Regions from separate parts of the Streptomyces sp. NPDC001858 genome, predicted to be linked through region 4. Evidence: riboswitches for the same ligand, from Rfam matches in the RefSeq annotation. Region 4 holds a riboswitch; each other region holds the start of a gene.
The links. Region 4 has a riboswitch for cyclic di-AMP ahead of ACWCPF_RS32035 (C40 family peptidase). Riboswitches for the same ligand answer to the same signal wherever they lie in the genome.
Positions count from the first base shown of each region.

Region 1: another riboswitch for cyclic di-AMP. It lies ahead of ACWCPF_RS08520 (transglycosylase family protein); the one in region 4 lies ahead of ACWCPF_RS32035 (C40 family peptidase).
Region 2: another riboswitch for cyclic di-AMP. It lies ahead of ACWCPF_RS33390 (M23 family metallopeptidase); the one in region 4 lies ahead of ACWCPF_RS32035 (C40 family peptidase).
Region 3: another riboswitch for cyclic di-AMP. It lies ahead of ACWCPF_RS13475 (M23 family metallopeptidase); the one in region 4 lies ahead of ACWCPF_RS32035 (C40 family peptidase).

Region 1 covers NZ_JBSFEV010000004.1:404,865-412,437, reverse strand. Annotated here, with positions in the region: gene eno (phosphopyruvate hydratase) at 1-958, opposite strand, end outside; gene ACWCPF_RS08520 (transglycosylase family protein) at 1,363-2,061, opposite strand; cyclic di-AMP (ydaO/yuaA leader) riboswitch at 2,065-2,234, opposite strand; gene ACWCPF_RS08515 (LysM peptidoglycan-binding domain-containing protein) at 2,441-3,508, opposite strand; gene ACWCPF_RS08510 (cytochrome P450 family protein) at 3,698-5,023, opposite strand; gene ACWCPF_RS08505 (nucleoside triphosphate pyrophosphohydrolase) at 5,179-6,162, opposite strand; gene ACWCPF_RS08500 (SurA N-terminal domain-containing protein) at 6,276-6,923, opposite strand; gene ACWCPF_RS08495 (glycoside hydrolase domain-containing protein) at 7,066-7,573, opposite strand, start outside.
Region 2 covers NZ_JBSFEV010000031.1:87,573-95,145, reverse strand. Annotated here, with positions in the region: gene ACWCPF_RS33395 (aldo/keto reductase) at 1-761, opposite strand, end outside; gene ACWCPF_RS33390 (M23 family metallopeptidase) at 962-1,996, opposite strand; cyclic di-AMP (ydaO/yuaA leader) riboswitch at 2,006-2,172, opposite strand; tRNA gene ACWCPF_RS33385 (tRNA-Met) at 2,478-2,551, opposite strand; gene ACWCPF_RS33380 (dihydrofolate reductase family protein) at 2,624-3,751, opposite strand; gene ACWCPF_RS33375 (MarR family winged helix-turn-helix transcriptional regulator) at 3,848-4,363, shown strand; gene ACWCPF_RS33370 (GTP cyclohydrolase II) at 4,552-5,214, shown strand; gene ACWCPF_RS33365 (NUDIX domain-containing protein) at 5,201-5,878, opposite strand; tRNA gene ACWCPF_RS33360 (tRNA-Lys) at 5,944-6,016, opposite strand; gene ACWCPF_RS33355 (amino acid permease) at 6,109-7,573, opposite strand, start outside.
Region 3 covers NZ_JBSFEV010000007.1:325,315-332,887, reverse strand. Annotated here, with positions in the region: gene ACWCPF_RS13490 (DUF6250 domain-containing protein) at 110-823, opposite strand; gene ACWCPF_RS13485 (rhamnogalacturonan endolyase family protein) at 807-1,106, opposite strand; gene ACWCPF_RS13480 (GDSL-type esterase/lipase family protein) at 1,103-2,200, opposite strand; gene ACWCPF_RS13475 (M23 family metallopeptidase) at 2,524-3,525, opposite strand; cyclic di-AMP (ydaO/yuaA leader) riboswitch at 3,530-3,687, opposite strand; gene ACWCPF_RS13470 (alpha-galactosidase) at 3,992-6,067, opposite strand; gene ACWCPF_RS13465 (tyrosine-protein phosphatase) at 6,356-7,153, shown strand; gene ACWCPF_RS13460 (DUF6126 family protein) at 7,215-7,337, opposite strand; gene ACWCPF_RS13455 (helix-turn-helix domain-containing protein) at 7,334-7,573, opposite strand, start outside.
Region 4 covers NZ_JBSFEV010000029.1:70,707-78,279, reverse strand. Annotated here, with positions in the region: gene ACWCPF_RS32045 (ATP-dependent Clp protease proteolytic subunit) at 13-648, shown strand; gene ACWCPF_RS32040 (hypothetical protein) at 656-961, shown strand; cyclic di-AMP (ydaO/yuaA leader) riboswitch at 1,366-1,536, shown strand; gene ACWCPF_RS32035 (C40 family peptidase) at 1,540-2,013, shown strand; gene ACWCPF_RS32030 (ATP-binding protein) at 2,166-2,669, opposite strand; gene ACWCPF_RS32025 (helix-turn-helix domain-containing protein) at 2,883-3,743, shown strand; gene ACWCPF_RS32020 (DUF397 domain-containing protein) at 3,753-3,986, shown strand; gene ACWCPF_RS32015 (8-amino-7-oxononanoate synthase) at 4,066-5,193, opposite strand; gene bioB (biotin synthase BioB) at 5,343-6,545, shown strand; gene ACWCPF_RS32005 (adenosylmethionine--8-amino-7-oxononanoate transaminase) at 6,538-7,573, shown strand, end outside.

The DNA.
Region 1 (7,573 bases), on a different contig from region 4:
CGGGGTTGGTGACGAAGAGGTCGTCGCCGACGATCTGGACCTTGTCGCCCAGCCGCTCGGTGATGACGTTCCAGCCGGCCCAGTCGTCCTCGTACAGCGGGTCCTCGATGGAGACCAGCGGGTACGCGGAGACGAGCTCCTCGTAGTACTCGGTCATCTCGGCGGCCGAGCGGGACTTGCCCTCGAACTCGTACTTGCCGTCCTTGTAGAACTCGGACGCGGCGACGTCGAGCGCAAGCGCGATCTGCTCGCCGGGGACGTAACCGGCCTGCTTGATGGCCTCGACGATGAGGTCGAGGGCGGCGCGGTTGGACTCCAGGTTCGGGGCGAAACCGCCCTCGTCGCCGAGGCCGGTGGACAGGCCCTTGGTCTTCAGCACCTTCTTGAGGGTGTGGTAGACCTCGGCGCCCCAGCGCAGGGCCTCGGAGAAGGACTCCGCGCCGATCGGGGCGATCATGAACTCCTGGATGTCCACGTTGGAATCGGCGTGCGAGCCGCCGTTCAGGATGTTCATCATCGGCACCGGCAGCAGGTGCGCGTTGGGGCCGCCCAGGTAGCGGAACAGCGGCAGGTCGCTGGCCTCGGAGGCGGCGTGGGCCACGGCGAGCGAGACGCCGAGGATGGCGTTGGCGCCCAGGGAGCCCTTGTTGTCGGTGGCGTCCAGGTCGAACATGGCCTGGTCGATCAGGCGCTGCTCGGTGGCGTCGTAGCCGACGAGCTCCGGGCCGATCTGCTCGATGACGGCGAGGACGGCCTTCTCGACACCCTTGCCGTGGTAGCGGTTGGGGTCACCGTCGCGAAGCTCGATGGCCTCGAAGGCACCGGTGGAGGCGCCGGACGGAACGGCGGCACGACCCGTGCTGCCGTCGTCGAGGCCGACCTCGACCTCGACCGTGGGGTTGCCTCGGGAGTCCAGGATTTCCCGGGCTACGACGACGTCGATGGACGGCACGAGCATCTCCTTCTTGGGATGTGACGCTGGTTGTGCGGGGCGGGTGGGCCGCGATGGGCCCGCGCCGAGCCTTGCGACTAGAGCCTAACCGCCTTCGGGGCGTCGGCAGCCGACCGACCGTCCCGTGGACAAACTGACCGTACCCATTGTTCACACACGGAACAAAGGGAGCGGTCGCCAAAGACCAACAGGAAGTTGCCAACTGGCGAACGAAGCGGGCAGGGGAGGCAGGCAAAGAGAAACCCCGCTCCGGTGCGTACGGGGGAACACGCACCGGAGCGGGGAGCCCGTGGGGACGGGGGGACCCTCACGAGGTCTTCAGTGTGCCGACCTCGCCTGTGAGGGCGCTGTGACTTCCCCGGGAGCCGGGTGTCACTTCAGGAGCCGGAGCTCGGTCCAGGAGCCGGAGCTCACTTCAGGTGCAGCTGCTGGCCCGGGAAGATGAGGTCGGCGTCGTCGACGATGTCCTTGTTCAGCTCGAACAGCTTCTGCCAGCCGCCGGCGACCTTGTGCTGCTCGGCGATGGAGCTGAGGGTGTCGCCCTTGACGACCTTGTACTCGCCGTCGCCCTTCTCGACCTTCTTGCCGGTCGGGGTGGTGACCGTCTTGGATGCGGCCGGACGCTCGGCCGAGCGGGAGGCGCTCTGCTCCTCGGTCGAACGGGTGTCGGCGCTGCTCGACGAGCTGGAGGAGCTGGAGCCGGAGGCGGCGGAGTCGGCGCTGCCGCCGTTGTAGGCGGCGTTGGACAGGCCCGTGCCGCAGACCGGCCAGGCGCCCTTGCCCTGGCCCGCGAGGACCTTCTCGGCGACGGTTATCTGCTGCGCCTTGGAGGCCTGGTCGGCCTGCGCGGCGTACTGCGTACCGCCGTACGCGGCCCAGGTGGAGGCGGAGAACTGCAGGCCGCCGTAGTAGCCGTTGCCGGTGTTGATGGACCAGTTGCCGCCGGACTCGCACTGGGCGACCGCGTCCCACTCGGCGGCGGTGGCGGCGGAGGCGTTGCCGGCCGCCATCAGCGGGGCGGCGATGGCGACACCGGTGACGCCGGCCAGCGCGGCGACGCGGGTGGCCCTGGACGGACGGCGGTGCTTGCCCTTGACGGAAAACAGCATGGTGGATCCCCTCACCGACGCCTGCGAGGTGAGCTGTCGGGTTCGGGCCGTGTGAGTTGCCCGGCCACTCCTCCGTGGGAGGCGTGGCTTCACCCCAAGCCGGATCCGGCGTCAACCGCTGGTTCCGGCGCTTACCTTGGGTCCCCCGCTCCTGCCTACGGCGCTTGACGCGACGACTGTTCCCGGGCGGCCACTGGCAGGACTCGGCGTTGCGACGACCGGGGCTCGGATTGCCGAGCGGCCTTGACCGTAGCCACGCGATCCGCGGAATTTCAAAGACGATCAGGGCTTCTGAGACTCATCCCACACTTTCACCAAACCGGACATTCTGGAGCGAAGTATGACGTGAACTCCCGGCGTTTTTCGGTGCGTTCCTGCCCTATTGGACCGCCGTGTCGAGGGTCTGACCGGGGGCGATGCCGTTCGGGTCGGCGCCGATGAGGTCCCGGTTCTCGGCGTAGAGGGCCCGCCATCCGCCGTCGATGTCAAGGGAGTCGGCGATGGAGGCAAGGGAGTCGCCTTCCTGCACCACATAGGTGACCGCGGCGTGCCGGCCGGCGGAAGCGGCGGAGAGAGCGCTCACGGCGGTGTCGGCCGCAGCGGTGTCGGCCGTGTCGGTGGCGCTCTTCGTCGTGGGGGCCGCGCTCTCGTCGGCGGTCGCGCCGCGGTGCTTGCCGGAGCCGAGCGAGCCGGTGTCGACGAGGCTCCAAGAGCCCGCCTCCTGGACCGAATTGCCCGAGTCGCCCGAATCGCCCGCACCCGAGGCCGACGAGGGGGAGCCGTCGGTCCCGGCGGGGTCGCCCGTGACGGAGGACGAGGGGGACGAAGGAGATGAAGGAGACGAAGGGGACGTCGTGGGCGAACCGGAGGAATCAGCGGACGAGTCGGGCGACTCCGGCGATCCCGCCGAACCGCTGTCGGCGCTCGACGAGCCCGAAGCGTCCGAGGAGCCCGAAGAGCCGGAGGAATCCGAGGAGTCGCCGCCCAGCCCCTTGGACAGGTCGGACAATCCGGACGACGAAGACGAGTCGGACGAGTCGTCCGCCACGCCGGTGTCCACGGCCAGCGCGCCGTTCTCCTGGGTGAGTCCGGAGGTCAGCCCGCAGGTGCCCCACGCGCCGATGTTCTCGGCGGCGAGCAGCTTCTGCGCCACGGCGATCTGCTGGTTGCGGCTGGCCAGATCGGCGCTCGCCGCGTAGTCGAGCCCGCCGTACGTCTCCCATTCCTTCTGGGTGAGGCTCAGGCCGCCGTGCTCGCCGCCCTTGTCGGCGCTCCACGAGCCGCCGGTCTCGCACTGCGCCACCTTGTCCCACACCGTGCCCTCGGCGGCGCTCGCGCCGGAGGCGGCCAGCAGCGGGATGGCGATGGCGGACCCGGTCACTCCGGCCGCGACGAGGAGGGCCGGAGCCTGACGGGGGCGACGATGACGACCGTTCCCGGAGAGCATGCGAGGGCCTTTCTCTGGACAGCAGTAACCGGCGCGACGCGTGCGACTGACATATCGCGCTGACGAGTGAACGTATCGGCATACGATCACTTGTCACAAGTTCATGCCGCGCAGATCACGTGAAGATCACAGAGTTGAGGGTCGGTCACCTTTGCTTCGCCGCACGGTCACACTACGGCTGACATCCGATCAGATACGCACGGAACTGAACTCGACCGGAAGCGTCCGCAGCCCGCGCATGATGAGCCCGCCACGCCATCTCAACTGGGCCGGGTCCACGGCCAGTCGGAGGTCGGGCAGCCGGGTGAGCAGCGCGGCCAGCGCGGTCTGGCCCTCCAGCCGGGCCAGCGGAGCGCCCAGGCAGTAGTGGAGGCCGTGGCCGTAGCCGAGGTGTTGATTGTCACGGCGGGACAGGTCGAGGCGGTCGGGGTCGGCGAAGCGGGCCGGATCGCGGTCGGCGGCCGCCAGGACGACGAGGACGGGGTCGCCCGGCGCGATGTCCTGCCCGCCGAGGCTGAGCGGCTCGGTCGCGAACCGCCAGGTGGCGAGCTCCACGGGGCCGTCGTAGCGCAGCAGTTCCTCGACGCCGGTCTCCAGGAGGGTGCGGTCGCCGTCGTCCTCGGTCAGCGACCGCTGGAGACGTTCGCGCTGCTCGGGGTGGGTGAGGAGGGCGTAGGTGCCGTTCCCGATGAGGTTGACGGTCGTCTCGAAGCCCGCGAACAGGAGGATGAAGGCCATGGCCGCGGCCTCGTTCTCGGTGAGGTGCTCGCCGTGGTCGGAGGCGCGGATGAGGCCGGAGATGAGGTCCTCGCCGGGCGCGGGCTCGGCCGGCAGCTCCGCGCGCTTGCGGTGGATGAGCTCCAGCAGATAGCCGCGCATCTTCTTCACCGACCGCGCGACCCCGCCCCGCGGCCCTCCGCCGTGCCGGATCATCATCCCGGCCCAGTCGCGGAAGTCGTCCTGGTCCTCGCGGGGGACGCCCAGGAGGTCGCAGATGGCGTAGATGGGGAGCGGGAAGGCGAAGTCGTGGATGAGGTCGGCCTCGCCGTCGGCCGCGAACCGGTCGATGAGCTGATCCGTCAACTCCTGTACCCGTGGCGCGAACTCGGCGACCCGGCGGGGGGTGAACGCCTTGCTGACGAGCCGGCGCAGCCGGGTGTGGTCCGGCGGGTCGATGTTCAGCAGATGCGTCATCAGCTCGGCCTTGCGCTCACCGGGGATGCCGGTCTTGCCCTTGGCGTGCGCGGGTTCGTCGTGATGCGCGGGGTTCTTGGAGAGCCGCTGGTCGGCGAGCGCCTGCTTCGCGTCGCCGTAGCGCGTGACCAACCAGGCCTCGACGCCGCTGGGCAGTTCGGTCCGATGCACGGGCGCGTGCTCCCGGAGCCAGGCGTAGGCGGGGTAGGGGTCGGTGGCGAACTCCCAGGTGAAGAGTTCCGGGGCGGGCGGGGCGTCGGGCAGGGCATCGGGCCGGTCGTCGGGCCGGGCGTCCGCCGTGGGGTGGGGCTGGTCGGTCACTCCTTGACGGTAGCGGTGTTCACGACGAGCGCCTGCGCCTCGCATCGGTGTTCGCGGTGAGCGCCGCGCGCACCGGGGCGCAGCGGCCGGCTCAGGAACTCACCTGTTCGCCTGCGCACCTGCGCACCTGCGCACCTGCGCACCTGCTCACGTGACTACTCCTGCACGCCTTCGGCGCCCCTGATCGCGTCCCGGTAGGCGCGGGCCGCCGCTCTCAGCGCCGCCTCCGGATCCACGCCCTCGGCCTCCGCCCGGGCCGCCAGGGCGAGCAGTTCGTAGCCGATGCCGTCGGAGGCGGGGAGGGGCACCTCCAGTCCGGCCGTCCGCACGCGCGACGACAGCTTCGCCGCGAGCGCGAGGCCCGGCTGACCGAGGGGGACGCCGTCCGTCACCGACTCCCGCTGCTTCTCTATCGCCTTCGTGCGCAGCCAGTGCGCCTTGACCTCCTCCGGGGTCGTGGCCGTCTCGTCGCCGAAGACATGGGGATGGCGGTGGATGAGCTTGGCGACGATCGTGCCCGCGACGTCGTCGATGGAGAACGGGGAGTCCGGGTCCTCCTCCGCGATCCGGGCGTGGAAGACGACCTGGAGCAGGACGTCGCCCAGTTCCTCGCGGAGTTCGTCGCGGTCGCCGTCCTCGATCGCCTCGACGAGTTCGTAGGACTCCTCGATGCCGTACTTGGCGAGACCCTTGTGGGTCTGCTGCGACGACCACGGGCACTCGGCGCGGATGCGGTCCATGACCTGGACGAGGTCGAGGAGCCGGGCGCCGGGGAGGTCGTAGGAGGCGGGGAGCAGCTCCAGCTCGGGCATCGCCACGCGGCCGGAGCCGGCCAGCCGGGCCAGGCCGTCGGTGAGGGCCGGTTCGCCCTCGCCGGTCGCCACGACCACCACCGTGCCGCCGTCGGCACAGGCGGCGATCAGTTCCTCGGCGGTCGGGGAGATCTCCTCGACCGCAAGGCCCGCGTCGCGCAGATAGGGCAGCTGCGGATGCGCGCCGTCCGCGCACAGCACCCGGTCCGCCGCGCGCAGCGTCTGCCAGGCGGGCCAGGACAGCAGGCCGGGGGCGACGCGATGGCTGGTGGTGAGCAGGACGACGCGGCCGGGGTCGTCGACGGCGGCGGAGCTGGTTGCGTTCACCCCTCGAACGTAACGCACGCCACCGACAGCCCCGCGATCATTCGCACGGACGTTCCATCGGACGTTCCATCGGACGCTCCGTCACGTCGTCGCATCGCCGTATCACCGTGCCGTCACGTCGTCGTCTGGGTCCCCGACGCGGTGACCTCTCGTACCCACGGCGTCTTCGCGTCGACGCGGGCCACTTTCTGCGCGTCCCAGTCGCCGTAGCGCGGGTTGAGGTCGACGCCGAGGGCCTTGGACGCCTTGGACAGCGCGCTCCAGAAGGCCGGCTGGCTGGTGTCCGTGCCGAGGCCGGTGGCGAGTTTCTGCGCCTCCAGCTGGAGGCGCAGGTTCTCGTCGAGACGCTGCGGCGGGATGCCGTACTGCTGAAGCCAGGCCGTCTCCAGGCCCTGCGCGCCGCCCGCCTGCTGTTCCAGGCCGGCCCGCAGCGCCTGCACCTCGCGGGGGGTGACGGTGACGCCCGCGTCCTCGGCCGCGCGGTGCAGCACCCGGTCCAGGACCATGCCGTGCAGGGTGTCCCGGGTGAGGGTGCCGGTCTGGGCGACGGCCTGCGCGTACTGCGCGTCGTCGGTGACCGCGGCGCGCTGGGCCGTGCGCACCTCGTTCACCCGGCTCTCCAGCTGGGCGACGGTGATCCGCTGGCCGCCCACGACGGCCGCCGCGCCGGGATGCGCGTCGTTCCCGCAGGCGGTCAGGAGGGGGGCGGCCGCGATCGCGGCGGACAGCAGGAGCGCGGTGCGACGACGACGGCGGTGCAAGGAAGCCTCCCGAGGAGATTGTGCGACGGGGCACAAGGTCTTGCGGTGATCGATGGTAGGCAGTGGGGCGGCTGGGGCCAACCCATTCGACCAACGATTCACCAGGACTTCCGGCACCGCCGCGCCCCGCGGGTGGTGTGGTTCAGCCGATGATGGCGACCGGGGCGTCCCACGCGTCGCGGTCCACGGTGATCGTGTAGCCGCCGCGGGTCTCCTTGCTGTTGACCATGTACTGGTGGCCTCGGCTGTGGTTCGTGTACTGGGTGGCGCCCCACGGCCAGTCCGTGGTCGTGGTGTTCTTGTTGTCCCACAGCGCGTACCACAGGTTGCCCGGCAGGTCCGTCTTGTTCGTGGCGGTGGCGATCGCCTTGGCGCTGGAGCTGCTGAAGCCGTAGTAGCCGGCGCGGTACGTCTTGGCGCGCAGCGTCTTGGTGAAGGAGCGGACATACGTCAGCACGGCGTCGTTGCACGCCTTGTCCGTGATGTCGTAGGGCTCCATGTCGAGGTAGATCGGGCTGCCGGCCTTCATGCCGAGCGCGGCGGACTTGGCGACCGCGTCCGCGCCGTCGGTCGCGCCGAGGGAGGCGGCCGTGGCGGCGGTGAGCTTCTCGGGGCTGGAGCCGGTCTGGCAGAACGGCTGGGCGCCGACG
Region 2 (7,573 bases), on a different contig from region 4:
TCGTCCAGGGCGACGAGGACCCGTCGGCCCCGCTCCGTGTCGAGGTGCTGGGCGGCTCGCGGAGCGCGGGCGCTCTCCACCGTCGTACCGGGCCGGTACTTGCCGGTCAGGAAGCCGGAGGCCAGTGCGAAGTACGGGACGGCGGCGAGGCCGAAGCGGGCGGCGAGGTCCTGGAGGCCGCCCTCGTAGGTGTCGCGCGAGACCAGGTTGTAGTGGGGCTGGAGGGCGACGTACCGGGCCAGGCCCTCGCGATCGGAGAACTCCACGGACTCCTGGAGGCGCTCGGGCGAGATGTTGGAGGCGGCGATGTGCCGTACCTTCCCCGCCTTCACCAGCTCGTCGAGCGCGCCGACGATCTCCTCGACCGGCACCTCGGTCTTGTCGAAGTGCGTGAAGTAGAGGTCGATGTGGTCGGTGTCCAGGCGGCGCAGGGAGGCGTCGGCGGCGGCCCTGATGTTCGCGGCGGACAGGCCCGGGAAGTCGGGGTGCTGGCTGACCTTGGTGGCGATCACGATGTCGTCGCGGTTGCCGCGGGCCTTGATCCAGCGGCCGATGATCGTCTCGGACTCGCCCCCGCTGTTGCCCTCGATCCACGCCGAGTAGGAGTCGGCGGTGTCGAGGAAGTTGCCGCCCGCGGCGGCGTAGGCGTCGAGTACGGCGAAGGCGGCGGGCTCGTCGACGGTCCAGCCGAAGACGTTGCCGCCGAGGGCGAGCGGGAAGACCTCGAGGTCGGAGGAGCCGAGCTTGCGAAGAGTAGTCATGCTCTGTCAACGGGCACCGACGGCGCGCCGATTCCACGCGCGACGCGAAGAACACGTGAACGCACTGCGGCCCTGACGCCGGGGGGCCCAGGGGCCGGCCGTCAGGGCTGCAGGGAATCGATCAGGTCCGGTCGTCCGGTCCCTGAGACGTCCCTCTCAGGGGTCCCGGAGAAGGACCAGGGGTCCCGGCGAGGCACGTCTCAGGGGTTGAGGCCCTTGCTGCGCAGCCAGGCCGCCGGGTCGATGCCGTCGGAGCTGCCGCCGGAGTGGACCTCGAGGTGGAGGTGGGCTCCGGTGACGTTGCCGGTGGCGCCCACGCGGCCGATCACATCACCGGTGCCGACCTTCTGGCCGACACTGACGCTGATCGACGACTGGTGGGCGAACCAGACCTCGGTGCCGTCGTCCAGCGTGAGGATGGTGCGGTAGCCGTAGGAACCGGCCCAGCCCGCCTCGGTGATGGTGCCGCTGTGGACGGCCTTGATGAGCGTGCCCGTGGGCGCGGCGAAGTCCAGACCGGTGTGGTAGCCGGAGGACCAGAGCGAACCGGCCTGACCGAAGGTCGAGGTGATGGTGTACGAGGAGGTCGGCAGCGTGTACTGCGTGGCCAGCTCGGCCAGGCGCTTGGCCTCGGCCTTCTCGGCGGCCTCGTCGGCGGCCTTCTTCTTCGCGGCGGCGGCCTTGGCCTCCGCCTCCTTCTCGGCCTTGGCGACGGCGTCGGCCTGGGCCTTGGCCGCGGCGGCCGCGGCGTCGGCCTGGGCCTTGGCCTCGAGCTGGGTCTGCTGCGACTCGGCCTGCGCCATGATCCGGCTGCGCAGGGCCTCGCCGGCGTCGGTGGCGCTCTCGCCGGTCTCCACGGCGGCCTCGGAGCCGAAGCCGGAGAGGGCGGGCGCGGGTTCCTCGACGGGCTCTTCGTCGGAGATGAGGGAGCCCACGTTGGGCAGGTCCGGCATGGAGATGGAGACCGGGGCCTTGCCGGTGTTGGCGCTGGCCATGCCGCCCGCGCTGACGGCGGCTATGACGCCGACGCCGAGGACGGTGGAGCTGCGGGCGAACCCGCCGCCGCGCTGCTTGGCGACGCGGTGCTTGCCGCGAACCGGGCGAATGGACTCCGCGGTGGGGTTCCACTCCTCCCAGGGGCCCTCGTCGGTGCGGACGCTGCCGTAGGCCAAGGTCTCTGCGGACCGCTGGCTCGGCACGAACGGGGCTTCTGGGACCGGCCGGTTGGACGCCACGCGGGCGTACTCCTTTCCTTCCGTCGCCTACCGGGTTAGCTGACGGGTTCGGAGCGGGAAGGTCTCCTACGCGCGTAAACCGGTCGTGGACTCTGCGAGTTCACGACGGCTTCCGCGAGATTCACCCCAAGGTGGTGGTTCCCCGGTTCCCTTGCGGGATTCGGCAGTGCGCACGGAGCCGACGCTTGTGTCGGCTGGGACGACCGCGCTGCGTTATCGAACGTTAATAGACCCGGGGTCAGGTTTCCAAGCTCTTCCGCTTGATCAACAACATTTACAGCCTGGACTTTCGGCCCATGACCGGTGAAAAACGGGCGAGTTGACCAGGCTCAGCAATCCCACAGGCATTGACAGGACGTCAGCCATTACGCGGAGGGGGATCACTCGCTCACCTGCAGTGACGGCGGGCGGGCGCATGGAGAGCACGGGAAAAAACCGAGGGCCGAAATCCAAGTTCTGGATTTCGGCCCTCGGCCTTCAGTAGCGGGGACAGGATTTGAACCTGCGACCTCTGGGTTATGAGCCCAGCGAGCTACCGAGCTGCTCCACCCCGCGGCGATGAACACAACTGTACGCCATCTACGGGGCCCCAATCACCACGGTTACTCACGCAGCCAGACGGGGCGGTCAGAGGAGGTGGCGATTCGGGGCCTTCGCCCGCTCCTCGCACTCCGGGAGGACGAGGACGTCGACGCCCGCGGCCGTCAGCAGTCCGGTTCCGTCCGCCTCCGTGACGAAGGTGTCCGGCTCGCGCCAGGCCGTGACCACCCGGCGCACGCCCGCGTCGAGGATGAGGCGGGCGCAGGGCGCCGGGCGCGAGGAGCGGCGGGCGCACGGTTCGAGGCTGCTGTAGACGGTGGCCGTGGGCAGCCGGGGGTCGGCGGGGTCGAGCTTGGCGAGGGCCGCCTCCTCGGCGTGCACGACCGGGTCGCCGGCCTCGCGGGAGTGGCCGCGCGCGAGTTCCGTGCCGTCGGCGGCGACGATCACCGCACCGACGCTGAACGCGGTCCGCGACGGCGGGCACTGCTCCGCGAGCTCGCAGGCGAGGGCCAGCCAGTGCCGGTCGGCGGCGGCGGGCAGCGGTCCGACGCCGGGCGCGGTGGGCTCGTAGCGGTGCAGGACGACGTCCTCGATGCGCCGGGTCTCCAGCAGGCGCAGGCGGCCGCCCTGGTAGCCGCCCGGCCCGAAGAGGCGGGGCGCGCCCGCGTCGCCCACGAAGAGCGGGGCGAGGACGAGCTGGAGTTCGTCGGCGAGGCCCTGCTGGAGCAGCTGGGTGTGGACGGTGCCGCCGCCCTCGACCATGAGCCGCCGCACACCCCGCACGTCGTGCAGGTGTTCGAGAAGTCGGCGCCAGTCCAGTTCGGGGCCGAGCGCCACGACGTCCGCGGCGATGCCGAGCGCGCGGGCCCGCTCGGCGCCCTTCTCCGTCGTGTAGACGACCTTCTCGCCGCCCGTGTGCCAGAAGTTCGCAGCCGGGTCGAGGTCGCCGGAGCCGCTGACGGTGACCTTGAGGGGGTACTCGGGGCGTCCGGCGGCGACCCGGGCGGCGCGGCGCTCGGCGGAGTTCACGAGGAGCCGCGGGTTGTCGGCGCGGATCGTGCCGGCCCCGATGAGGATGGCGTCCACGGAGGCCCGTACGTCGTCGACGCGGTCGAAGTCGGCGGGGCTGGAGAGGAGCAGGCGCTCGGGCGTGGTGTCGTCCAGGTAGCCGTCGAGGGAGACGGCGGCGGACAGCAGGACGTACGGGTACGACATCGACGCACTCCCGGGGATGGGTCCGACGGCAGTCCGGCGGCGATTCCGGCCGAACCGGGCCTTGGTTCAAGTTTGAAACAAACCTACACTGGCCGTATGACGACTCGCTGGCTGTCCCCCGAGGAGCAACGCGCCTGGCGCGCGTACGTTGCCGGCTACCTCCTGCTGGAGGACGCGATCGACCGGCAGCTCCAGCAGGAGGCCGGGCTGCCCCATCTGTACTACTCCATCCTCGCCAACCTCTCCGAGACACCGGAGCGACGGCTGCGGATGACCGACCTCGCGGAGCAGCTGAAGATCACCCGCAGCAGGCTGACGTACGCGGTGACGCGGCTGGAGAAGGACGGGCTGCTGCGGCGCGAGGAGTGCCGCTGGGACAAGCGCGGGACCGTCGCGATCCTGACGGACGAGGGCATGGCGGCCCTGGAGCGCCTGGCCCCCGGCCATGTCGAGACGGTCCGCTCGGCGCTCTTCGACCGGCTCACCCCGGAGCAGGTGGGACAGCTGGAGGAGATCTTCACGCAGGTCGTGCTGGGGTTCCAGGACGGCGACGAGGCCGCACCGCAGGAACTGCCGTGGCGCCGCCGCTCCTCCCCGTGCTCGGAAACCTGATGACCTGCGCCTGATGACCTGCACCTGACGGCCGGCACCTGATGGCCGCGGACGCGTGAGGTGCGGGTCACAATCCCGTTGCTTCAAATTTAAAGCATGAGGTAGGGTCGCTCTCGGCACGCTGCTTCAAATCTGAAACAGGTGGACGCGGCTGCCCGCACAGACCCCACTCGCACCGGGAGACCCGCATGCCTGACACCCCCGCCGCCGCCACTCCGCGCGCCCGCGTCCGGGTACCGCTGCGCTTCCACGACGGCTACTCCGTCGACGCCGAACTGGTCACCTTCCACGGTCTGACCGACGGCCAGGAGCACGTCGCCGTCGTCCTCGGCGAGCCGGCGCCCGGCGCCACCCCGCTGGTCCGGCTGCACTCCGAGTGCCTCACCGGCGACGTCTTCGGCTCCGCCCGCTGCGACTGCGGGCCGCAGCTGCGCGAGGCCGTCGAGCGCATAGCCGGGACGGGCGGCATCCTGCTCTACCTCCGCCAGGAGGGCCGTGGCATCGGCCTCTACAACAAGCTCGACGCGTACGCCCTCCAGGACCAGGGCCTGGACACCTACGAGGCGAACGCGGCGCTCGGCCTGCCCGAGGACGGCCGTGACTACACCGCCGCCGCTCAGATGCTGCGCGCCCTCGGCATCACGAGCCTGGACCTGCTGTCCAACAACCCCGACAAGGCCGACCAGCTGCGCGGTCTCGGCATCGACGTCCAGGACCGTGTCCCGACGGGCGTGTTCACGACCCCGCACAACGTCCGCTACCTGCGCGCGAAGGTCCTGCAGACCCAGCACACGCTGCCGCTCGCGGATCTCAACGGCGTCAACGGGCTGACCGGGCTCAACGTGGGCTGACGGCGCCGGACGGCCGGAACGGCCCGTCCAGCGCCGCCCACTGGAGCAGCATGATGGTCTTGGCGTCCGCGATGGCACCGCTGCGGACGAGGTCGAGGGCCTCGGCGAAGGGCAGCTCCACGACGGCGATGTCCTCGCCCTCGGCCGCTACGCCCGCCGTCTCGACGCCGGAGGCGGAGGCGTCGTAGGGGGCGGCGAAGAAGCTGAGCCGCTCCGTTACCGAGCCGGGGCTCATAAAAGCGTCGAACACATGCTCGACGTCATGGACGGTACGTCCAGTCTCCTCGGTCGCCTCGCGCCGGATCGCCTCCTGCGGATCGTCGCCGTCCAGCAGCCCTGCGGCGGTCTCCAGCAGCATGCCGTCGGGGTGTCCGTTGACGTACGCGGGCAGCCGGAACTGACGGGTCAGCAGGACCGTCCGCCGGTCGGCGTCGTAGAGCAGGATCGTCGCGCCGTCGCCCCGGTCGTAGGTCTCGCGCCGCTCACGGCTGACATGGCCGTCGCTGTGCCGGTAGTCGAAGGTGGTGCGGCGCAGCACCGACCAGTCGCAGGCGAGGACCTCCACGTCGAGAATGCGCACCCGGTCGTTGCCGGTGAGATCCCGCCCCTGCCGGTCGAGCCCGGTACGGCCACGGGGGTCGGGGATATCGATGCCGACGGTCATACGGGACTCCCTGCCAAACGGTTACGCCCCCAGCTCGAAGTGCCTGTGAGCTGGGGGCGTTTCGGTAGGCCCTGTGGGACTCGAACCCACAACCAATGGATTAAAAGTCCACTGCTCTGCCAATTGAGCTAAGGGCCCACGCGGTGTTGCGTGATGTTGCCTCCCCGAGCATAGCCGGAGCTGGCCGTGTCTCCGATCGGGTATCGAAGACACGGCCGCGCCGGAGTCGGTTACCGGGTCTTGTGGGATCTCGCCGCCTCCCGGGCGAGCGTCCGTTCGTGCAGCGGGTTGAGGAACCACTCCCGGGCCGAGACCTGCCACCACAGCCCCGCGAAGCCCAGGACGACGAGGACCGCGACCGGGGCGTAGTTGAAGGTCTCCCAGGTCACCGGGGACACCTGGGGCAGCATGAACAGGACCGTGATGACGGCCACCCACGCCACCGACACCACGCCGATCGCCTTGGACCAGCGGCCCAGGTGCCAGGGCCCGCGTTCGAAGGCCTCGCCCTTGCGGATCCGCAGCAGCGTCGGGATGACGTAGGCGATGTAGAGGCCGATGACGGCGATGGAGGTGACGGCCGCGTACGCGGTCACGTTGATCAGGTAGGGCAGGCCGAGCACCAGCGCGCCGCCCGCCGCGAGCCAGACCGCGGCGACGGGTGTGCGGGTGCGCGGGCTGACCGTGTGCCAGAGGTGCGAGTAGGGGAGCGCGCCGTCGCGCGAGAACGCGTAGATCATGCGGCTGTTCGCCGTCACCGACGCCATCCCGCAGAACAGCTGGGCCCCGATCACCACGAGCAGCAGCAGCTTGCCGGCGGTCGCGCCGAGCGCGTCGAGCAGGATCTGGGCGGGCGGCGCGCCGGTCGGGGACTCTAGGGCGCCCTTGTACGACTGGATGGCGTACGTGAAGCCGAGCAGCAGGACGAAGCCGGCGATCCAGGAGGTCCAGATGGACCGCACGATGCCCTTCGGGCCGGCCGTGGACGCGTCGTGCGTCTCCTCCGTCATGTGGGCGGAGGCGTCGTAGCCGGTGAAGGTGTACTGGGCCATGAGCAGGCCGAGCGCGACGACGTACACGCCGCTGCCCCAGCCCGTGTTGTTGACGAACTCGCCGAACACGAAGGACGTCGACTGGTGCTTGTCGGGGACGAAGGCCAGCGCCCCGACGATGACGCCCACGCCAAGCACGTGCCACCACACGCTCACGCTGTTGAGCAGGGCGACGATCCGCACCCCGAAGGTGTTCAGCAGGCCGTGCAGCACCAGGATCCCGGCGAAGAGCAGGACCGTCCGCTCCGGTGTCACCTCGAAGTCGAACTGGAGGTTCAGATACGCGCCGAGGAAGGACGCGGCCCCGAAGTCGATGCCGGCGGTCACCGCGACCTGCCCCAGCACGTTGAACCAGCCCGTGAACCAGGCCCAGGCCGCCGCCGATCGCGGGGGCGCGAGCCGGTGCGCCCAGAAGTACAGGCCCGCCGACGTCGGGTACGCCGAGCAGATCTCGGCCATCGCCAGGCCCACGAAGAGCGTCATCAGGCCGACGGCCACCCAGCCCCACATGATCACCGCCGGGCCGCCCGTGTTCATGCCGAACAGGTACAGCGTCAGACAGCCCGACAGGACCGAGATGATCGTGAAGGAAACCGCGTAGTTGGAGAACGCCGACATGCGGCGGGCGAGAACCTGCGTGTAA
Region 3 (7,573 bases), on a different contig from region 4:
TCGAATCGTCTGCCACAGCGGTTCATCATTCACCCTCGAATGTGACCTACGCGATCGTAGGAAAGGATTGACGAACGGTGAGATAAGACACTCTTAAAGAATTTGCAAGTCAGGGAATAAGGGACCAGGCCCGGAAGTCCTTGATCCGGAAGTGACTCCAGGTGGTACGGAAGGCGAAGTGCCCGCTCGGGTACGGCTCGGGGTCGGTGTAGTCGAACACCAGCCGCCCGTTGTTCCACCAGCGGACCGTCGAACCGTCGGAGACGATACGGACGCGGTTCGGCTCGTTCGCCACGAGCAGCGGCTCGGTGTAGTCGTAGATCAGCGGACGCACCCCCGCCTCGCCGACATAGCGGCGCAGCCGGGTCGTGGTGTTGGTGTTGGCGCCGTAGCCGACGTAGTACGTCTTCAGATAGTCGTACTCGGCGAGGGCGCCGCCGCGCGGGGTGGCGAAGAGGTCCTGCGGGGAGCGGACGTCGACGGCGTTCCAGAAGTTGTTGAGGTCGGAGACCCGGTCGTTGACCCCGCCCGCGGAGACGGGCGTGGCGACGTACTCGATGACGTACGGCCCGGCGAACGGCCGCTTGAACCAGATCGTCGCCCCGGCGGGCACGTCGACCTCCAGGGTGCCGCGGGAGGCGGTGACGGTCCCGCCCTTCTCCAGTTCCACGGCCCACTGCCGCAGCCCGTGGCGGAAGTCGTCGTGCGCCAGGAGACGGCGATGGCGGCGGGGTGCGGCGGCGCTCGCGGTGGCGGCGGGCGCGAGGGCGGCCAGGGCGGCGCCGGCGGCGAGGGCTCCGAATGCTCTACGCGTGGTCGTCACGTCGGTCTGCTCCTTCGGGGTGGGTGATGGTGCAGGACCGCAGGGCCTGCAGGTCAAAGGCGATCGCGTCGCCGTGCCTCGCGTGCTCGGTGCCGAGGAGCCGCCAGCTGAGGAACGTCCCCTGCCCGGACGGCACGGCGACCAGACCGCGGTCGAGGTTCTCCACGATCCGGCGCGGGGCGTCGGCGGCGGCGTGCCCGGCGGGCGCGGAGCAGAGCCCGGCCAGCAGGGCGGCGGAGACGGCCGAGACGGCGACGGTTCTTCGACGGCGGGTGGCGATCACTGGTGCTCCTTCACGAGCTTCTCGGGCGTTGCGAGCTTTTCGGGCGTTCCGAGTTCTGCGAGCTTTGCGATGAGGGGGATCAGGCGGTCGGCCGCCTTGCGGTGGCCCTGGACGTTCGGGTGGACGGTGTCCTGGAAGTCGCCGTCCGCCGCCGAGAGCCAGCCGGCGGTGTCCACGAACTCCGTGTGCGGGTCGGCGAGTTCGGCGACGACGTCGGCGATGTCGGCGGCGTGCGCCCCGCCGAAGGGACGCAGGGCGAGAATGCGGGCGTGCGGCGCGGCCGCCCGCAGCCGTTCGAGGTACGCGCGGTAGGCGGTGCGGAACTCGGCCGAGCCGAACGCGGTGTCGTTGGTGCCCTGGTTGACGACGATCACGTCGGCGTCGCGGTCCGGCCGGGCCGGGGAGCCCGCGTGGTTCCAGCCGTACGCGTCGCCGGCGGCCGGCACTCCCCCGTTGCCGGTCCGGAGCACGCCCTGGCGGCCGAAACCGACCTGGGTGAGCGAGGCGTGCAGGGCGTCGGCGACCAGGGTGGGGTAGGCGGCCGTCCCGTCGGCGCAGTCGGAGGTGTTGACCGCGCAGAGCGCCAGCACGCCCTGGGTGACGGAGTCGCCGTAGAAGACCAACTCCGGTGCCTTCGGCGCATGTTGAGCCAGCAGTCGGCCCCGGATGCCGGTCAGCACGACGCCCGACTCCAGCGGCGGGGTCCACCGGTTCACCCGGGAGAAGACGTCCTTCACGGACAGCTCGGCCGTGTGCGGTCCCCGCCCGGTCGCCGTGATCGCGAGGTCGCCGCGGTCGACGGCGTACTGCCGGCCGGGTCCGCCGTCGACGGACACGTAGACCTGCGCGGGCACGGTGACCGACGAGACGTCGAACAGGGCGTGGACGGTGCTCCCGACGAACCGGAACCGCAGCCGCGAACCGGAGTTGACGGTGACGGCGGCCTCGGCGGAACGCCCCCAGTGGCCCTCGTAGACGATCCGCCGGTCGTCGGGTCGAACGACGCTCGCGTCACCGACGGCGGAGGCAGACGCGGAGGCGGGCGAGGAGGCGGAGGCGGGCGGAGCGGCCACCGCCGTCGTCAGGAGCGTCACGACCGCCGCCGTCGCGGCGCACCTGACGACGGCGGTGCATCGGTGGACGACGCCGGGCACGGGACCTCCGAAGAGCGGTAGAAAGCGCTTGCTCGCTGACGGAGATCACTGTGTCCCCACTCTGACCCGGCTGTCGAGAGGGCGAAAGGGGATGCCATGCCGCTGCCACAGACATGCCACACGGCGGCAATGAAACGATCAAGAAAACGGACGCGGACACACCGAAGGCCGGACCCGGGGATCGGGATCCGGCCTTCGGCTGCGTGTCAGGCGGTGACGTGTCAGGCGGTGGCGTGTCAGGCGCCGAGTCGTCCGCGGAGGTCCTAGACGGAGACTCCGTGCGAGCGGAGGTAGGCGATCGGGTCCACGTCCGAGCCGTAGTCCGGCGTGGTGCGGATCTCGAAGTGCAGGTGCGGGCCGGTCACATTGCCGGTCGCGCCGGAGAGGCCGACCTGCTGGCCCGCGGTCACGGTCTGGCCGGCCGAGACCGACAGCTGGGACAGGTGGGCGTACTGGGCGTAGTAGCCGTCGGCGAGCTTGATGACGACCTGGTTGCCGTACGCGCCGCCCCAGCCCGCGGAGACGACGGTGCCCGCGCCCACGGCCTTGAGGGAGGTGCCGGTCGGCACGACGAAGTCGACGCCGGTGTGGTAGCCGCTGGACCACATGCTGCCGGCCACGTGGTACGCGGTGCCGACGGAGGCGCCGGCGACGGGGAGCGCGTAACCACTGGCCGAGCCGGTGTTGCTCTCGGCGGCCTGAGTGGCCGTCTTCGAGGAAGACGCCGAGGACGAGGTGGAGGCCTTGGAGTCGGAGGACTTCGCCGACTCGGAGGACTTGGAGGACTTCGGGGACTTCGACGCCGAACTCCCGGAGGAGGAGGCCGTGGAGGACGAGCCGGACGACTCGGCGGCGCCGGTCGCGGCCTGCTTGCCGATCGACAGCTTCAGTCCGGGGTGGATCAGCGAGGGGTCCTCGCCGACGGCCGCGCGGTTGTCCTGGTACAGCTTCTTCCAGCCGCCGCTGACGTCCTGCTCGTCGGCGATCTTCGAGAGGTAGTCCCCGGGCCGCACGGTGTAGGTCTTCGCGGCGGCGGTCTTCTGCGACACCGGAGCGGCCTGCACGACGTTTTCCGAAACCGTCTGCGCGACCGACTGGGACGCGGACTGCGAAACGGACTGCGAAACGGACTGGGCGGGGGCCGCGTGTGCGCCGGCGGCGCCCATGAGCGGAAGGGCGAGCGCTGCCCCGCCGGTTCCGGCGACGGCTATCGAACGAGTGAAACGCTGGGTCTTCGAACGGCGGTGCTTACCCTTCGCGGGCATGGCGAATTCCTCTCCGGCGCCTGCGAGGTGAGCTGTCGGGTGCGAGCTGGAGATGCCCGGCCGCGCCGAGGCGCGGCTTTACCCCAAGCCTGTTCCGGGACCGGAACAGGCGGTTGTGCCTGTGGGTCCCCCGCTCCTGCCGTGGACGGGTGGGTGTGCGGACTCCGGGCGGCGGCAGGATTAGGCATCCGTCCGGATTGGTGTGGAACGTAAGCGACCGAGACGCACGGGGACAAACAGAGGTTGCGCGGTCAATGCATTTCTCTTGATCCGCTGTGAGAATTCCCGGTCACACTCCGTGAATCCAAACACCCGCCATTCATCGAATGCCCTTGAAAAGCGCATGAATTACGTGAACATGACGTACGACGCACGGTCACGGATATGACGCTGCTCACGTGACAGCCCTCCAGGATCCTTTATTCCAGAGCGAGTTGGAATTAAGGATCCATTTCGGACAGAAAGCTCAGATGCGACGGAGTCGGATAACCGTCGCATCAAGGTCACCCTTGAGCCCGGTGCGCAGCCCGTGGTGCAGCAGCACCGCACCCCGGTGAACTTCGCCCGTTTCACGGCATTCATACGACTGTGTCGGGTCGAGTCCGCGCAGCCGGAGCGCCGGCACGGGCTCCCCGTACCGCTGGGCCTGGAGCCAGGCGAGGACGACGCTCTCGTCTCCGCGCACATACTGGACGGCGCTCAGCCCGCCCGCCGGGGGACGCAGTCGGTAGAGGTCGCCGTGCTGCACGAGCGGGCGGATCTCCTTGTAGAGGTCCACCCACTCCCGCGCCTCCTCGATCTCCTCCTCGCTCCACTGCGAGAGGTCGCCGCCGACGCCGAGCACCCCGGCCATGGCGCTGACGAACCGGAAGCGCAGCGAGCTGACCCGGCCGTTGAGCTGGGCGTTGGGGCTGTCGGTGACCCATGCGGCCATGACCCGGGCGGGGTGGAGCTGGCTGAAGCCGTGCTGGATGTCGAGCCGGTCGAGCGGGTCGGTGTTGTCGGAGGTCCACACCTGGTCGGTACGGCTCATGATCCCGAGGTCGATGCGTCCGCCGCCGCCCGAGCAGGACTCGAAGGCGACGCCCGGGTGGGCGGCCCGCAGTCGGTCCAGGAGGCCGTACAGGGCGCGCACATGGTCGACCCAGAGGCGCTGCGGGTAGGGGTCGTCCGGCCAGCCGGCGTCGGTGAAGCAGCGGTTGAAGTCCCACTTGACGTAGTCGACGGGGGCGCTGGAGAGCAGCCCGTGGAGCTGCTCCCAGAGGTACTCCTGAACGTCCTCGCGCGCGAGGTTGAGCACAAGCTGATTGCGGAACTCCGTCCGCTTTCGTCCCGGTTGGAACTGCACCCAGTCGGGGTGGGCCCGGTACAGCTCGCTGTCGGGGTTGACCATCTCGGGCTCGACCCAGATGCCGAACTGCATGCCGAGGGCGTGCACCTGGTCCGCGAGGGGCTTCAGGCCGTTCGGGAAGCGGTCGGGGTTGGGCCGCCAGTCGCCGAGCCCGGCGTGGTCGCCGGTGCGCGCCCCGAACCAGCCGTCGTCGACGACGAACAGCTCGACCCCGATCGCCGCGGCGCGCCGGGCCAGGGTCGCCTGCTGCTCCTCGGAGATGTCGAAGTAGGTGGCCTCCCAGGAGTTGAACAGCACCGGCCGGTCCTGCTCGGCGTCCGGGATCACGTACGCGCGCTGGTAGGCGTGCCAGGCGCGGCTCGCGCCGCCGAAGCCGGCGTCGCTCCACAGGCCGGCGAAGACGGGGGTGGTGAAGGACTCGCCGGTCGCCAGCCGCAGCAGGCCCGAGTCGTCGTAGCCGGCGCCGCCGGTGATCTGCACGCGCGCGTCGGGGAGTTGCGCGACGGCGATCCGCCAGGAGCCCGACCAGCCGAGGGCACAGCCGTAGACCTCGCCGCGCTCCTCGGTCGCGTCGGTGTCCAGCGCGACCCAGGGCAGATGCTGGTGGCCGGTGTGGCCGCGGCGGCTGCCGATGACCTTCTCACCGTAGGTGAGGGGGGAGCGGGTGAGCCGCGACTCGGCGGCCCAGCGGCCGTGCAGCTGCGAGAGCCGCCAGTCGTCGCGCTCGGGCAGGGTCCAGACGGCGGAGTCGGCGCGCAGCAGCTCCAGCGGCGGCTCGCCGTCGTTGCGCAGGGTCGTCCAGCGTTCGACGACGTCGCCGCGCATCCGGTAGTGCAGGGTGACGGTGAGCCCGGCGTCCCGGAAGCGCAGCCTGAGCTCGTCGCCGTCGCTCTCGTGGGCCTCGAAGGTCCACTCGGTGCCGCGCCGCTCGTCGGTGCGCACGGACAGGGCGGGCCGCACGAAGCGGGGGCCGCCCTCGACCGGGTACTCCTCGCGGCCGTCGAGCGGGGACTCGAAGGACGCCCCGCGCTGCGGCGGCGGCAGCTGGGCGAGCGCCTCGGCGTCCGCGAGCGCGATGCCCGGACCCCAGTGCAGATGGATCAGCTCGTCGGCCTCGGTGAGATGGAGGGCGTAGCTGCTCGTCGGCCCCGAAAGGAGCCAGGTACGGCCATTGTCGGCGATCTCGGGCATCAAACCCCCACTAATTCGAACAGGTGCGATCAAGCACCAACATCATCGATTGCCGTCGGCCCCCCGGGCAACTCTCGGCCGCCGAGAGTCCGCCCACTCCGCCGGGAGCCGGCCGGGAGTCCGCGGAGCGTCCGCCGGGTCCACGGGACAAGGCTTCACCTGGGCGGACGTCCGGTCGGCCGGCCTGTGGACAACCCGTTGCCCGGGGAATCCATGTCGTATCGTCCTAGGAGGTGTCCCGTCGGCCACCCGAGCCGCGCCGACGGAGACCGACAGGAAGGGGCACCCGTGACGCAGCAGATCCCGTCGACCGAGCCCGAGCTGGCCGGCGTGCGCAACTTCCGGGACGTGGGCGGTCTGCCGACCGTCGACGGCCGGCGCGTACGGCACGGCGTCCTGTTCCGCAGCGGGCATCTCGCGCACGCGACCGACGACGACGCCGCGTTCCTCTCCGGCCTCGGCCTGCACACGATCTTCGACTTCCGCAACGCCGCGGACCAGAAGCTGGAGGGCCCGGACGTCGCACTGCCGGGCGTGCGCAATGTGAACCTGCCCCTGTCGGACCCGGCGGACGGCGCCGAGTTCTGGAAGATGGTCCGGGACGGACACCTCGACCAGCTGCGCGAGATCCTCGCCGACGGCAAGGCCGCGGGCCGGATGATCGCCTCGTACCGCAGGATCGTCAAGGAGCGCACGGCCGAGCACGCGCGCGTGCTGGACTCGCTCGCCGAGGACAGCGTCCCGGCCCTGATGCACTGCGCGGCGGGCAAGGACCGCGCGGGCCTGTCCATCGCGGTGACGCTGCTCGCCCTGGGCGTGGAGCGCGAGGCGATCGTCGCCGACTATCTGGAGTCCAACGCCAAGCACCGCCGCTACAAGGTGCGGCGCAGCGCCGGCTCCGACGAGGCCTACTCCCCCGAGGTCATGGAACTGCTCAGCCCCCTGTTCGAGGCCCGCGCGGAGTACCTCACCGCGGCCTTCGACACCATGGAGGAGACCTGGGGCAGTGTCGACGCCTACCTGGAGCAGGGCCTCGGGCTCTCCCCCGAGACCCGCGAGCGGCTGCGGGAGCGACTGCTCGACTGAGCCGACCGGCCGACCGGCCGACCGACCGGCCGGCCGGATCCTCGTCGGCCTGCTGGTCGGCCTACTGGTTGGCGCCCGCCTCGAACAGCAGCCAGAGGAACGCCGCGAAGAGATGCCCGACCGCGATGTAGATGATCAGGCGGATCCAGAGGGCGCGCGGGAACTTGTCCTCGAGGTTGCTCATGACGTCACTCCGGTCCGGGACGGGTCGGGGCCCAGGCACAGGGTGGCCGTGGGGCTCTGCAGCAGGGTGTGCACGAAGAGGAGCTCGACGCCGTCGGCGTCCTGCGCGGCGAGGCGGTGCGGGGTCAGCGAGTCGAAGTGCGCGCTGTCCCCGGGCCCGAGCAGGTCGGCGGTGTCGCCGAGGCGCAGCCGCAGCCGCCCCCGCAGGACGTGCAGCCACTCCTCGCCGGGATGCAC
Region 4 (7,573 bases):
GGAGGGGGCACGATGCACCGACCGTCCGCCCGCCATGTCCTGCCCGAGTTCACCGAGCGCACGAGCTTCGGGACGCGGACCATGGATCCGTACTCGAAGCTGCTGGAGGAGCGGATCGTCTTCCTCGGGACACCGATCGACGACATCTCGGCGAACGACGTGATGGCGCAGCTCATGTACCTGGAGCACCAGGACCCGGACCGGGACATCGCGCTGTACATCAACTCCCCCGGCGGCTCGTTCAGCGCGCTGACGGCCCTCTACGACACGATCCGTTACGTCGCCTGCGACGTGGAGACGACCTGTCTGGGCCGGGCGGACTCGTCCGCCGCGGTGCTGCTCGCGGCCGGCACACCGGGCAAACGGTTCGCGCTGCCGGGGGCGCGGATGACGATCCGCCAGCCGTCGCTGCCCGGGCCCGTCGAGGGCCAGACCAGCGATCTCGCGATCCAGGCGGAGGAACTGGCCCGCGTCCGGGCGAGCCTGGAGGCGATGCTCGTCCGGCACACCGGACGGACGCCGGAGCAGGTGACCGAGGACATCGAGCGGGACAAGATCCTCACCGCCCCGGAAGCCCTGGAGTACGGCCTGGTGGACGCGGTCATCCCGAGCCGCAGGCCCTCGGCCGGCCCGCAGGGCGGGAGGTGAGCCGCCGATGGTGCCCGAACTGCCGCCGCTGCCCGCCCTGACGCGCGCCGAGGCCGAGTTGATCGACGGTTACCTGGACGTGGTCGACCTGCTCGGCCGGATCAATCCCGCCCACCACGGGGACACGTACCGCTCGCTGCGCGCGGCCCAGGCGCTGGTGGCCAAGGCGACCGCGCTGCGCGACGCGCTGACGCTGATGCACCAGCGGGGCGAGAGCGAGTTCCACGCGCCGACGCTCGCGCGGGCGCTGCGCGTCCTGGACGGGGAGCGCCGAACGGCGCGCGTCACGGTGCCTCCGCTCTCCGACAGTTGACCCGAACCCCGACCCGGCGGCCGGAGCGGACCGCGCTCCGGTCCGGGCGGCGCGCGCCCCGAACGCGGCGTCCGGACCGGAGTTGAAACGGACCAGACGGGTTACCCCTGTTCGGCGTAGAGGCCGTTGCTTTTTCGCGCTCGCCGAAGTTGCGCGAAAGCACCTTTTTCGGGCGGAACAAAAGACTCCGCCGCTGGTCCGGGGCCCTTTGGCATCCTTGACACCTGATCGGCCATCAGGGTGTCCACCCGAACGGGTGAGTGGTGAGTAACCCCACAAATCCCCGGTTCCGTTGGGATTTTCGGACACGAGTGAGCCAAGATCCCTGACTGACGACAAGCCCCCGCCACAGCGGCGGGGCGGTCCGGGCGGACGCCGAGTCCTGCCGCCGCCCGGATGCCCGGTCGACAGAAGTGCATCGGCAGGAGTGGAGGACCCGAGCAAGACGGGTCGCCGGCACGGTCACGCCATGACCGGGCCGAGCAGCCCTTGGGGTGAAGCCGCAGTCGCGGCCGGGCAACTTTGTCAGCCCGAATCCGACAGGTCATCCTTCACAGGCGGCTGACGAAGGGTTGCGCATGACTGCGCTCAATCGTGTCCCGTCGCTCATGGCCCGGGCCGGTACGGCCTCGGCGTTCGCCATCGCCGCCGTGGGCGGCACGGTCGTGGTCCCGGGGCTCGCCTCGGACGCCGCGGCCGCCACACCGGCGACGAAGGCGCTCCAGATCGCGGCCTCCAAGAAGGGCGCTCCGTACAAGTACGGGGCGACCGGGCCGAAGCGGTTCGACTGCTCGGGGCTCACGCTGTACTCGTACAAGAAGGCGGGCAAGAGCCTGCCTCGGACGGCGGCCCAGCAGTACAACAAGACCAAGCACATCACGGCGTCGAGCCGCAAGGCAGGCGACCTGGTCTTCTTCCACTCGGGTTCGAGCGTGTACCACGTCGGGATCTACGCGGGTAACGGCAAGATCTGGCACTCGCCGAAGACAGGAGACGTGGTGAAGCTGCAGAAGATCTGGACTAAGAGCGTCTGGTACGGGCGGGTCCGCTAGGCGCTCCGCTGGAGGCGCCGCGATAGGTCGTGGTTTTGCTGCGGCGGCGTCGTGGCTGGTCGCGCCCGCGCGGCGGAGCCGCAGATGTCAGCGCCTCGCGCCCCTTTGGGGCGCTGGGCCTCCCGGGGCGGTGGTGGCGTCCTGACGCGCTGTCATCGTCCCGGGATCTCGCCCTCCGCCGGGGCCTGTCTCGCCGGGGCCGGGGCCGCGAGGGCTCCGGCCACCGGCTCCGGCGCCGCGGCCGTCCACGGGAGCTCGACGGTGACCGTCTTGCCGCCCTCCCGGGTGGGCCGCACTCTGAGCCTGCCGCCGCACTCCGCGGTCAGCCAGCGAATGATCACCATGCCTCGGCCGTTGTCCTGCTGGACGGCGGCCGGCAGTCGTTTGGGGAAGCGCGGGTGGCTGTCGGTGACACCGATGCGCAAGTGTTCGTCACGGTCGAGGACGAGGTCCACCGTGAAGGTGGGTGACTGCCCGAAGGTGTGCTGTACGGCGTTGGTGGTCAGTTCCGAGACGATCAGCCGGATGGTGTCGGCCGCCTCCGCGTCCGCCGGCAGACCCCATTCTCCGAGGGTGCCGGCCACGAAACCGCGGGCTGTGGAGACCGAGGCGGGATCGCTCGGCAGAGTGACGGATGCTTCCAGGTGATCTGCCATGGCGACGTCGTCCCTTTCCCACGGGACCGGGGTCCGACACGGAGCGGATGGTTCGAGTACGGTCCCGGACTGGTGCTTCTTCGCCAGACTGCCATTACCGCGCCGGTCACGGGTGGCGATCCACCAAGATATGCATATATCTGTCGCTCAATGCGGTGAACTCTGCGACGGCAGAGCGTATTTGGACGGCCCGTAAGGAGTAAGGAGGAGCCCATGCAGCACGGACCCGCGGTGCGCCGCCGGAAGCTGGGCGCCGAACTGCGCAATCTGCGCGCCCACGCGGGCCTCACCAGTGGTGAGGCCGCCCGGCTCGTGGGCTGGCACCAGTCCAAGGTGAGCCGCATCGAGACGGGCACCAGTGGGTCAAAACCGGCCGATGTGCGGTTACTCCTCGACGCCTACGGGGTGGTCGATCCGCAACTGCGCGAGCTGATGCTGGCGTTGGCCGGCGACGACGGCAGCGGCGGCCGGGACCACTGGTGGCACGCCTACCGCGGGGTGCTGCCGCCCACCTACCGGGACTTCATCAGCCTGGAGTCCCAGGCGAGCGCGATGCGCACACTGGAGACGAGTGTGGTACCGGGGCTGTTGCAGACTCCCGAGTACGCCCGTGCGGTGACCAGGGCCGCGGTGGAGGGCGTCACCGAGGATCAGCTCGACACGCTGGTCGAGGTGCGACTGGCCCGGCAGGACGTGCTGCGCGCGCGGCCGCCGCTGGAGCTGAGCGCGGTCCTTGACGAGGCGGTGCTGCGGCGGGAGGTGGGCGGTCCCGAGGTGATGGCGCAGCAGCTCGGTCGGCTCGTGGAGGCCGCGCGGCTGCCCCAAGTGCGGCTGCAGGTCCTTCCGTTCGCCGCCGGGGCGCATATCGGCGTAACCGGGCCTTTCGTTATCTTCTCATTTTCGCGCACTTCTGATCTGGATGTGGTTGTTCTCGACCACTTGACGAGTAGCCTCTATCTCGAACGGAAAGAACACCTCGAGGCCTACACCGAGGCCTTCAACGCCCTTCGGGCGCATGCCCTTTCGCCCGGGGACTCATCGGATTACATCGCCGCGATAGCAGGCGGCGCGTAAGGAGGCACCATGTCCGCAGTACCGCGGAACGTACCTTCCCGTACCGATCCCGACCAGCTCCCGGATGTGCGGTGGCTGCGCAGCAGCTACAGCACGGGAGCGAACAACTGCGTCGAGACGGCCCGGCCGGCCACCGGCCCCTGGGCCGGTCTGCTCGCCGTACGCGACTCCAAGGACCCGGCCGGGCCCGCCCTGCTCTTCTCCCCCGAGAGCTGGACGGGTTTCACGGCCGCGTTGCGCTGACCGCACCGCAGTAGTCGGCGCACCCTCAGCGGCGACCGACCCACCGGTCAGCGGCGACCCACGGCCGTGTGACGCCGACTCATGGTCGCGTCTCGCCGATCACCCGTACAGCGCGTTCCAGCTCGGCCCCGGAGAGGTCCGCCCGGGCGGTCAGCCTGAGGCGTGAGATGCCGTCGGGCACGGAGGGAGGACGGAAGCAGCCCACGGCCAGGCCTGCCGACCGGCAGTCCGCCGCCCACTGCACGGCCTCCTCCGGGGACGGTGCACGCACGGAGACGACCGCGGCGTCCGGACGCACCGCTTCCAGGCCCGCGGCCGTCAGGCGCGCGTACAGCTCGCCCGCCACCGCACGCGCGCGTGGCGCCCGCCGCGGCTCCCTGCGCAGCAGCCGGAGCGCCGCCAGCGCCGCGCCCGCCGCCGCCGGCGCCAGTCCCGTGTCGAAGATGAACGTGCGGGCCGCGTTCACCAGGTGGTCGATCACGCGCGCGGGACCCAGCACGGCCCCGCCCTGGCTGCCGAGCGACTTGGACAGCGTGACCGTGACGACGACGTCGTCGGCGCCCGCCAGACCCGCCGCGTACGGGGCGCCCTGTCCGCCGTCCCCGAGCACGCCGAGGCCGTGGGCGTCGTCCACGACGAGTGCGGCGCCGTGCTCCCGGCAGGCGGCCGCGAGGGCGGCCAGCGGGGCGGCGTCGCCGTCGACCGAGAAGACGGTGTCGGAGACGGCCACGGCCGGTCCGTCGTGGGTGGCGAGCGCTTTGCGCACCGCGTCCGGGTCGGCGTGCCCGACGACCTGGGTCGCGCCGCGGGCCAGCCGGCAGCCGTCGATGAGCGAGGCGTGGTTGCCCGCGTCGGAGACGATCAGCGAGCCGTGCGGGGCCAGCGCGGTGACCGCGGCGAGATTGGCCGCGTACCCGGAGGAGAAGACCAGAGCCGCCTCGAACCCGCAGTGCTCGGCGAGCTCCCGCTCCAGCTCGCCGTGCAGCTCCGTGGTGCCGGTGACGAGCCGGGAGCCGGTCGCGCCGCCGCCCCAGGCCCGGGCGGCCGCCACGGCCCCCTCGACGACCTCGGGATGGCGGGCCAGGCCCAGGTAGTCGTTGCTCGCGAGATCGAGGAGCGGCGAGTCGGCGGGGCGGGGCCGCAGCGTCCGGACGAGTCCGGCCCGGCGGCGCAGCTCCGCCTGCTCGTCGATCCAGCCGAACGCCATGGGTCCTCCGGGGGATTTTGTAGGTAGCGGACAGACCCTAGCGGCCCGGCCGCCCACCCACGGTGTGGCAATACCCACACGTCGAACCGGGTGTGTTGTGCGATCCCTACCTTGGCCCGGAGGAGGTCCGTAGGACAGGATCGGCTCTCATGGACCTGCTGAACACGCTGGTGGACAAGGGGCTTCGGCGCGAGCTGCCGACCCGCGAGGAAGCGCTGGCCGTCCTCGCCACTTCCGACGACGACGTGCTCGATGTGGTGGCCGCGGCCGGCAAGGTGCGCCGGCAGTGGTTCGGGCGCCGGGTGAAGCTCAACTACCTCGTCAACCTCAAGTCGGGGCTGTGCCCCGAGGACTGCTCCTACTGCTCCCAGCGGCTGGGCTCCACGGCCGGGATCCTCAAGTACACCTGGCTCAAGCCGGACGAGGCCTCGAAGGCCGCGGCGGCGGGACTCGCGGGCGGGGCCAAGCGGGTCTGCCTGGTGGCGTCCGGGCGCGGGCCGACGGACCGGGACGTGGACCGGGTCGCGGGCACCATCAAGGCGATCAAGGACCAGAACGAGGGCGTCGAGGTGTGCGCCTGTCTGGGGCTGCTCTCCGACGGCCAGGCGGAGCGGCTGCGCGAGGCGGGCGCCGACGCCTACAACCACAACCTGAACACCTCCGAGTCGACCTACGGCGAGATCACCACGACGCACACGTACGCCGATCGGGTGGACACGGTCCAGAAGGCGCACGCGGCCGGTCTGTCGGCGTGCTCGGGGCTGATCGCCGGCATGGGCGAGTCGGACGAGGACCTGGTGGACGTCGTCTTCTCGCTGCGCGAGCTGGACCCGGACTCGGTGCCGGTCAACTTCCTCATCCCGGTCGACGGCACCCCGCTGGCCAAGGAGTGGAACCTCACCCCGCAGCGCTGTCTGCGGATCCTGGCGATGGTGCGGTTCGTGTGCCCGGACGTCGAGGTGCGCATCGCGGGCGGCCGTGAGGTCCATCTGCGCACGATGCAGCCGCTCGCCCTGCACCTGGCCAACTCGATCTTCCTCGGCGACTACCTCACGACCGAGGGCCAGGCCGGCAAGGCCGACCTGGAGATGATCGCGGACGCCGGGTTCGAGGTGGAGGGCGCGGGGCAGGTCACGCTGCCGGAGCACCGGGTCACGGCGGAGGCGGGCGGCGGCTGCGGGTCGCACGCCGACGCCGGGTGCGGATCGCACGAAGGGGGCGGCTGCGGGTCGCACGCGGGCGGCGGTCTGTGCGGGACGGCCGCTGCCGCGCCGGCCGCGAGCGAGCCCCGAACCGACCTGGTCGCCGTGCGCCGTCGGGGCGCCGGCACCGATCTCGCGCCCAATGCCTGAGCTGCCCCTCTTCGACGTCCCGGAGCTGCTGGCGCTGGACCGGCGGCACGTCTGGCATCCGTACGGGCCGATGCCCGGCCGGGTGGACCCGCTCGTCGTGGAGTCGGCGAGCGGGGTCCGGCTGCGGATCGCCGACAGCTCGGGCTCGCGTGAGCTGGTCGACGGGATGTCGTCCTGGTGGTCGGCGATCCACGGCTACCGCCACCCGGTGCTCGACGAGGCCGTGCGCGAGCAGTTGGGCCGGATGAGTCATGTGATGTTCGGCGGGCTCACCCATGAGCCCGCCGTCCGGCTGGCGAAGCTCCTTGTCGACATGTCGCCCGAGGGTCTGGAGCATGTCTTCCTGGCCGACTCGGGGTCGGTGTCGGTCGAGGTCGCGGTGAAGATGTGCCTGCAGTACTGGCGTTCGCTGGGCCGTCCGGGCAAGCAGCGGCTGCTGACCTGGCGCGGCGGCTACCACGGCGACACCTGGCAGCCGATGTCAGTGTGCGACCCCGAGGGCGGGATGCACGACCTGTGGACCGGGGTGCTGCCCCGCCAGGTCTTCGTGGACCCGCCCCCGGCGGAGTACGAGGAGGCGTACGCCGACGTGCTGCGGGCGGCGATCGAGCGGCACGCCGACGAACTGGCCGCGGTCATCGTGGAGCCGGTGGTGCAGGGGGCCGGCGGGATGCGGTTCCACTCCCCCGCCTATCTGCGGGTGCTGCGCGAGGCGTGCGACGCGCACGATGTGCTGCTGGTGTTCGACGAGATCGCGACCGGGTTCGGCCGCACCGGCGCGCTGTTCGCGGCGGAGCACGCGGCGGTCACGCCGGACGTGATGTGCGTCGGCAAGGCGCTGACCGGCGGCTATCTCACCATGGCGGCGGCCCTGTGCACGTCCAGGGTGGCCGACGGGATCTCGCGGGGCGAGGTGCCGGTGCTGGCGCACGGCCCAACGTTCATGGGCAACCCGCTCGCCGCCGCCGTCGCCTGCGCCTCGCTCGAGCTGCTGCTCGGGCAGGACTGGCTCGCGGAGGTCAAGCGGA